Regions from separate parts of the Streptomyces sp. cg40 genome, predicted to be linked through region 2. Evidence: riboswitches for the same ligand, from Rfam matches in the RefSeq annotation. Region 2 holds a riboswitch; the other holds the start of a gene.
The links. A riboswitch is a leader RNA that binds a small molecule or an ion and turns the genes downstream of it on or off. The one in region 2 is predicted to bind glycine.
Positions count from the first base shown of each region.

Region 1: it holds a riboswitch for glycine, as region 2 does, so the genes downstream of both, gcvT (glycine cleavage system aminomethyltransferase GcvT) here and gcvP (aminomethyl-transferring glycine dehydrogenase) in region 2, are expected to answer to the same signal.

Region 1 is NZ_CP190128.1:3,580,087-3,584,145, forward strand. Features, by position in the region: gene ACQHII_RS15555 (enhanced serine sensitivity protein SseB) at 1-170, opposite strand, end outside; gene ACQHII_RS15560 (AAA family ATPase) at 235-924, opposite strand; glycine riboswitch at 1,074-1,173, shown strand; glycine riboswitch at 1,174-1,292, shown strand; gene gcvT (glycine cleavage system aminomethyltransferase GcvT) at 1,327-2,469, shown strand; gene gcvH (glycine cleavage system protein GcvH) at 2,580-2,960, shown strand; gene glyA (serine hydroxymethyltransferase) at 2,975-4,059, shown strand, end outside.
Region 2 is NZ_CP190128.1:8,773,846-8,777,904, reverse strand. Features, by position in the region: gene gcvP (aminomethyl-transferring glycine dehydrogenase) at 1-1,264, opposite strand, end outside; glycine riboswitch at 1,444-1,539, opposite strand; gene ACQHII_RS39675 (PRC-barrel domain-containing protein) at 1,654-2,025, shown strand; gene ACQHII_RS39670 (DNA polymerase IV) at 1,947-3,437, opposite strand; gene ACQHII_RS39665 (MerR family transcriptional regulator) at 3,495-4,059, opposite strand, start outside.

The sequences.
Region 1 (4,059 bases), 5.2 Mb from region 2:
GGCAGCGGGACCCAGACGAAGCTGCGGGACAGCACCTCGATGATCCGGCCGCCGGCCGAGGGCAGGCCGAGGGAGACCGAGAGCACCTCCTCCAGCTCGTTGCCTGGCCATCCGCCGTGCGGATGCGGGTGGGGGTACGCCTGACCGGGGAAGTCCGCCGGGAAGTCCATCTACCTACCGCCTGCTGGTGAAACCGCCTGCTGTAAACGTGCTGTGACGGAAAAGGCTAGCGGCTCAGTCCGCGAAGTCGATCCGCCGCAGCACGTCCGCCGCGTCCCGGTCCAGCAGGACCGCCGAGCCCACGCCGTGCGGCAGGTCGCCGCGCTCCACGGCGCGCAACAGCCGGGCGGCGGCCCGGCGGTGGCGCAGGAACGCGTACCGCGAGACGCCCCGGCCGCGCTCGCGCTGGCCGTCGAGCGCGGTGTCCGGGCTGACGTCGAGGAACACCAGGTGCAGAGTGCCGCCGCGGCGGTGCGCGGCGCGGGCCAGCCAGCCGCGCACCCAGGTCTGGGTGCCGCAGTCGTGCACGACGGCTCCGGACGCGGAGCGCAGGGTGCGGTGCAGTCCGGCGTAGTGGGCGAGGCGGACCAGGGGGCGGTAGACCGCGTACGGGAGGAGGCCCGATACACGGGACACCCGGGTCTCCCAGCGGTCCCTGGCGTCCTGGCTGTCGACGCGGACGCCGTCACCGGTCACCGCGCGCCGCATCAGCGTGGACTTGCCGCTGCCGGGCAGGCCGGTGACCACGACCAGGTCGCGGGGGCCGAAGCGGAGGCCGTGCGGGCTGCGGCCGGCGCGCTCGCGGAGGTCGCGGACGACCGGTGCCGGGCGGGCCGGGCATGCCTCCCTGGCCGGGGCCGAGCGCTGTTCGGGCAGCGCTACGGCCGAGGTCGTGGCGTACACCGTGGTCCTTGTCACCGTGATCGTCCTCCCTGCGGGGTCAGGAAAGGTTCTCCCCAACTAACGTAAAGAGAAGGTAATGCACGGTGTCTCGCGGTTCCGTTCGCTTCCGGCCACAGGCCTGTTACAAAGCCTGTGCGATGATGTGCGCGCCTAACTGCATACCGGCCGCTTGAATCCGCGCGGGAGAGTCCCCGGTCGTACGACCTCCGGGGCGCCGAAGGAGCAAGTCCCTCCCTTGAATCTCTCAGGCCCAGTTACCGCGCGGGCGAGGCACATCTGAAAAGCGGGCCGCCGTCGCCGGCGGTCCCACCCAAGGTGCAACCCATGGCCCGTGCGTGTCCCGCGCGGTCATGGCGAACCTCTCAGGTTCCGATGACAGATGGGGAGGAACGACCTCGCCGTCATGCCTTGGGAGACCGACCGATGAGCAGTACCGCCACCCCTGAGAAGCGCCGCACCGCGCTGGACGCGCTGCACCGCTCGCTCGGTGCGACGATGACCGACTTCGCCGGCTGGGACATGCCGCTGCGCTACGGCTCCGAGCGCGACGAACACCTCGCCGTCCGCACGAAGGCCGGCCTCTTCGACCTCTCCCACATGGGCGAGATCACGGTCACCGGACCGGACGCGGCCGCGCTCCTCGACTACGCGCTGGTCGGCAACATCGCCTCCGTGGGCGTCGGCCGCGCCCGCTACACCATGATCTGCCAGGCCGACGGCGGCATCCTGGACGACCTGATCGTCTACCGGCTGGCCGGGACCGAGGCTGCGTTTTCCACATACATGGTCGTCGCCAACGCGTCCAACGCCCAGATTGTCCTGGACTCGCTGGTCGAGCGGGCCGCGGGCTTCGACGCGGTCGTCCGTGACGACCGTGACGCGTACGCGCTGCTCGCCGTCCAGGGCCCCGAGTCCCCCGGCATCCTCGCCTCGCTCACGGACTCCGACCTCGACGGCCTCAAGTACTACGCCGGGCTGCCCGGCACGGTCGCGGGCGTACCCGCGCTGATCGCCCGCACCGGCTACACCGGCGAGGACGGCTTCGAACTGTTCGTCGCCCCCGGTGACGCGGAGAAGCTGTGGGAGGCGCTGACCGAGGCAGGGGCGTCGGCGGGGCTGATCCCGTGCGGCCTGTCCTGCCGGGACACGCTCCGCCTGGAGGCGGGCATGCCGCTGTACGGCCACGAACTGTCGACCTCGCTCACCCCGTTCGACGCCGGGCTCGGCCGGGTCGTGAAGTTCGAGAAGGACGGCGACTTCGTCGGACGTACGGCCCTTGCGGCCGCCGCCGAACGGGCCGCCGCACAGCCGCCGCGCGTCCTGGTCGGCCTGATCGCCGAGGGCCGCCGCGTCCCGCGCGCCGGGTACTCCGTGGTCGCCGACGGCCGGGTGATCGGCGAGATCACCTCCGGCGCCCCCTCCCCCACGCTGGGCAGGCCCATCGCCATGGCCTACGTCGACGCGGCGCACTCCGCGCCGGGCACGGCCGGTGTCGGTGTGGACATCCGGGGCAGTCACGAGCCGTACGAGGTCGTGGCGCTGCCGTTCTACAAGCGCCAGAAGTGACAGTCGTCGTAGCGTCGGGTCCGTGACCGGGGCGGATCGCCCCCGCTCGACGATTCCCTCCGCATTCCCCCCTTCACCAGCACTCCCCCGCGTACAGGAGAATTCACGCCATGAGCAACCACCCCGAGAATCTGCGGTACAGCAAGGAACACGAGTGGCTGACGGCCGCCGTCGACGGTGTCTCGACGGTCGGCATCACCGAGTTCGCGGCGAACGCGCTCGGCGACGTCGTCTACGCCCAGCTGCCCGAGGTCGGCACGACGGTGACCGCGGGCGAGTCCTGCGGCGAGCTGGAGTCGACCAAGTCGGTGTCGGACCTGTACGCGCCGGTCAGCGGTGAGGTCGTGGAGATCAACACGGCCGTCGTGGACGAGCCCGCGCTGGTCAACTCCGAGCCCTTCGACGGCGGTTGGCTCTTCAAGGTGCGGATCACGGACGAGCCCGGGGACCTGCTCTCCGCCGACGAGTACACCGCCTTCACCGCCGGCTGAGGAGTCGTAGAACCATGTCCGTCCTGAACACGCCCCTGCACGAGCTCGACCCGGACATCGCCGCCGCCGTCGACGCCGAGCTGCGCCGTCAGCAGTCCACGCTGGAGATGATCGCCTCGGAGAACTTCGCTCCGGTCGCGGTCATGGAGGCACAGGGCTCCGTCCTCACCAACAAGTACGCCGAGGGGTACCCGGGCCGTCGTTACTACGGCGGCTGCGAGCACGTCGACGTGGCCGAGCAGATCGCGATCGACCGGGTCAAGGAGCTGTTCGGCGCCGAGTACGCCAACGTCCAGCCGCACTCGGGCGCCTCCGCCAACCAGGCCGCCCTGTTCGCGCTGGCCCAGCCCGGCGACACGATCCTCGGCCTCGACCTGGCGCACGGCGGCCACCTCACCCACGGGATGCGGCTGAACTTCTCCGGCAAGCAGTTCGACGTGGTCGCCTACCACGTGGACGCCCGGACCGGTCTGGTCGACATGGCCGAGCTGGAGAAGCTCGCCAAGGAGCACCGCCCGAAGGTCATCATCGCGGGCTGGTCGGCGTACCCGCGGCAGCTGGACTTCGCCGAGTTCCGCCGGATCGCGGACGAGGTCGAGGCGTATCTGTGGGTCGACATGGCGCACTTCGCCGGGCTGGTGGCGGCCGGCCTCCACCCGAATCCCGTCCCCTACGCGGACGTCGTCACGTCCACCACCCACAAGACGCTGGGCGGCCCGCGCGGCGGCATCATCCTCGCCAAGCAGTCCTTCGCGAAGAAGCTCAACTCCTCCGTCTTCCCCGGCTTCCAGGGCGGTCCGCTGGAGCACGTGATCGCCGCCAAGGCGGTCTCCTTCAAGGTCGCGGCGGGCGAGGAGTTCAAGGAGCGCCAGCGGCGTACCGTGGAGGGCGCGCGGCTGCTCGCCGAGCGGCTCGTCCGGGACGACGTGAAGGCCGTAGGCGTCGACGTCCTGTCGGGCGGTACGGACGTGCACCTGGTCCTGGTCGACCTGCGGAACTCCGAGCTCGACGGCCAGCAGGCCGAGGACCGGCTCCACGAGGTCGGCATCACGGTCAACCGGAACGCCGTCCCGAACGACCCGCGGCCCCCGATGGTCAC
Region 2 (4,059 bases):
CGAGGTGGAGGTTGACGCCGTCCTCGCGGGCTGCGGCGACGACCTCGGCGGCCCGGCCGGGCACGCGCGCGGTCAGCGTGTCGAAGTAGCCGCCGTGCACAACCTCGACCCCGCCGGCGGTGAGCCCGGCGGCGAGGATCGTGGCGTAGCGGTGCGTCCGCCGCGCGATGCCCCTCAGCCCGTCGGGCCCGTGGTAGACGGCGTACATCCCGGCCATGACGGCAAGGAGCACCTGGGCGGTACAGATGTTGCTGGTGGCCTTCTCGCGGCGGATGTGCTGCTCGCGGGTCTGGAGGGCGAGGCGGTAAGCCTTGTGTCCGTCGGCGTCGACGGAGACGCCCACGAGCCGCCCGGGCAGGCTGCGCGCGAACTTCTCGTGCACGGCCATGTATCCGGCGTGCGGCCCGCCGAAGCCCATCGGCACCCCGAAGCGCTGCGTCGTACCGACCGCGATGTCCGCGCCCAGCTCGCCCGGCGACTTCAGCAGCGTGAGCGCGAGGAGGTCGGCGGCGACGGTGACGAGTGCGCCGAGCGCGTGCGCCTGCTCGATCAGCGGCTTGATGTCGCGTACGGCACCGGAGGCACCCGGGTACTGCACGAGCACGCCGTTGATCTCGCGCTCGGCGATCTCGGCGGGGATGCCCTCGCTGAGGTCGGCGACGACGACCTCGACTCCGGCCGGCTCGGCGCGGGTCTCGATCACGGCAATGGTCTGCGGCAGCGCGTCCGCGTCGACCAGGAACAGGCCCTTCTTGTTCTTGCCCATGCGCCGCGAGAGCGCCACGGCCTCGGCGGCGGCCGTGCCCTCGTCGAGCAGGGAAGCGCCGGAGGTCGGCAGCCCGGTGAGGTCGGCGACCATGGTCTGGAAGTTGAGGAGGGCTTCGAGCCGGCCCTGGGAGATCTCCGGCTGGTACGGCGTGTAGGCCGTGTACCAGGCCGGGTTCTCCATGACATTGCGCAGGATCACGGGCGGGGTGAAGGTCCCGTAGTACCCGAGCCCGATCATCGAGCCCAGGACCTCGTTGCGGTCCGCGAGGGACCGCAGTTCGGCCAGCACCTCGGCCTCGGTGCGGGCGCCCGGCAGGTCGAGGGAGTCGGCGTTCTTGATCACATCGGGGACCGCGGCAGCCGTGAGCTCGTCGAGCGAGCCGTAGCCGACCTGCGCGAGCATCTTGGCCCGCGCTTCCTGGTCGGGACCGATGTGTCGCTGCTCGAACGGGATGCCCTGTTCGAGCTCGGAGAGCGAAGTGCGAGGGGCGGTCATTTGGGAGGCCTCCTGGTCGGACACGACCTTCGAGGGCACCACGACAGTGGGGTGCCCGGACGGCCTCCCCCTCTGTCATCTCAACCTGAGAGCTTCACCGGCCACCCGAGGGTCACCGGTTTTCACCGTCGGTGAGAGCGCGGGCCGTCGCCGGCACCCGCTCTGCTTTCCAGAGTGACCTCGTCCGTGCGGTACGTGAGCCTGAGAGATTCCGGGGAGGATTTGCTCCTTCGGCGCCTCCGATGAAGTCTGGAGGACTCTCCCGCACGGGGTCAGCAGCCGCTCGCCAGCCTACCAGCGAGCGGTGAAGCCGAGCTTTCGAGTGGCCACCGGCCCGAATGTGCTCTTTTGTAGAGTTTACGGATGAGTTGCGACCAGGAGGAGGGCCCGTGCAGACCGATATCGATCCGCGCAACCTGATCGGCCGCAAGGCGTTCGACCGCACCGGCGCCAAGATCGGCACGATCGACGAGGTCTACCTCGACGACGCGACCGGTGTACCGGAGTGGGCGGCCATACGCACCGGCCTGTTCTCCAGGGACGCCTTCGTCCCTCTGGAGCCCAGCGAGCTGATCGAGGGCACCCTGCACATCCCCTTCGACCGCTCCCTGATCAAGGACGCCCCCGACTTCGGAGTGGGCCGCCATCTCTCCCCCGACCAGGAACTCCAGCTCTACCACCACTACGGCCTGGACGTGGCCCCACCGCCCTCCCTCCCGGACCGCGACTTCGGCAAACTGGCGGGCTCGGACGACACCTGAGCAGAGGCGGCGGGTCTTCGATTCTCCGGGGGCAGCACCACCAACTGCCCTGAGGCGGCGGCCAGTTCACCCGCGTCCCGCGTCACCAACGGCAACGGATCCGCCGGCTCCAGCTCGGGATCGTCGGTCCGGAACGTCCGTACCCGCCCGGGCCCGGCATCCTCCGGCGTCTCGAAGCGCACGGTGACCCGCCCCAGCCCGCTGCCCTGCACCCACCCGTGCCCGAACCCGGAGTGGTGCACATCGTGGCCCGCGGGCCAGCGCCGCTCCACGGGCGCGGCCTGCTCCCCGCTCGCTTCCTCCTCCGCGTGTTCCTCCTCAAGAAGGTCGACCTGCTCCCCCGCCGCCTGCGCGAACAGGTCCTCCTGCGTGTAGTCGGCGAGCCCGGAGACGCCGACCCCGAGCAGCCGCACCCCGCCCGTGGTGTCCACGGAGTCCAGCAACCGAGCCGCGGCCTCCCGCACCACCCCGGGGTCGTCGGTGGGCCCGCGCAGCGTCTCGGACCGCGTCAGCGTCGAGAAGTCGTACCGCCGCACCTTGAGCACGATGGTCCGCCCCGACAGCCCGGCGCCCCGCAGCCGCCGTACACACCGGTCGGCGAGACGCTGCACCTCCAGGCCCACCCGGATGCGGTCGTGGATGTCCACGTCGTAGGTGTCCTCGACCGACACCGACTTGGTCTCCCGCTCGGCGACCACGGGCCGCTCGTCGTGCGCGAGCGCCATGGCGTACAGCGAGTGCCCGTGCGCCTTGCCGACCAGTCGTACGAGCTCGTCCTCGCCCGCCTCGGCGATCTCGTCGACCGTGGTGATCCCGGCCCGCCGCAGATGGTCGCCCGTCGCCGGTCCGACCCCCGGCAGCGTGCGCACCGACAACGGCCCGAGCAGTGCCCGCTCGCTCCCGGGCTCGATCAGCACCAGCCCGTCGGGCTTGGCCCGCTCGGAGGCGATCTTGGCGAGCATCTTGGAGGCGGCGAGACCGACCGAGCCGGTGAGTCCCGTGGCGGCCCGTATGTCGGCCCGGAGCCGCTCCCCGGCCCGGCGTGCCGACTCGGCGTCCCAGGCCGCCTCGCCGGCCTCCAGGTCCACGAACGCCTCGTCCAGGCTCAGCGGCTCCACCAGTGGCGACAGCGCCCGCAGCAGCGCCATCACCTGCTCGCTGATCGACCGGTAGAACCCGAAGCGCGGCACAAGATACGCGGCGTTCGGAGCGAGTCTGCGCGCCTGGGCCATGGGCATCGCCGAGTTCACCCCGAAAACCCGGGCCTCGTACGACGCGGTGGCCACCACACCGCGTGGTCCGAGCCCGCCCACGACGACGGCCTTCCCGCGCAGGCTCGGCTTGGACGCCTGCTCCGCCGAGGCGAAGAAGGCATCCATGTCGAGATGCAGGATCGTGGGCGCGGTTCTCACATCTCCGATGCTGCCCTACGCCACTGACAATGCCCCGCTACGGCTCCCGCCGGGCCCTCAGACGGCCCGGTTGCGCCGCCTGGCCAGCTCGTCGGCGGGGTTGACCCCGACGAGCGTCTCACCGGTGTCGACGCGCTCCCCGTGCAGCTGCGACAGGGCGCTCTCCACATCCCGCCACACGACACCCACGGCGATCCCGAAGATCCCCTGGCCGCCCTGGAGCAGGGCGTGGACCTCGTCCGGCGAGGTGCACTCGTAGACCGTGGCGCCGTCGCTCATCAGCGTCATCCGCTCCAGATCGCGGAAGTCGCACTCCCGCAGGTGCAGAACGGCGCTGCGGATGTTCTGCAGCGAGACACCCGTGTCGAGGAACCGCTTGACGATCTTCAGGACTACGACGTCCCGGAAGCTGTAGAGCCGCTGCGTCCCCGACCCGTGTGCGGGCCGCACGCTGGGCTCGACGAGCCCGGTGCGTGCCCAGTAGTCCAGTTGCCGATAGGTGATGCCTGCCGCCGCACAGGCCGTAGGGCCCCGGTAGCCGATCTGCTCGGACGCCATGGACGTCGCCCCTCCGCTGCTCGGCACGGCAGTGGGTCGATGCGGAGCGTGATCGGCCGCACTG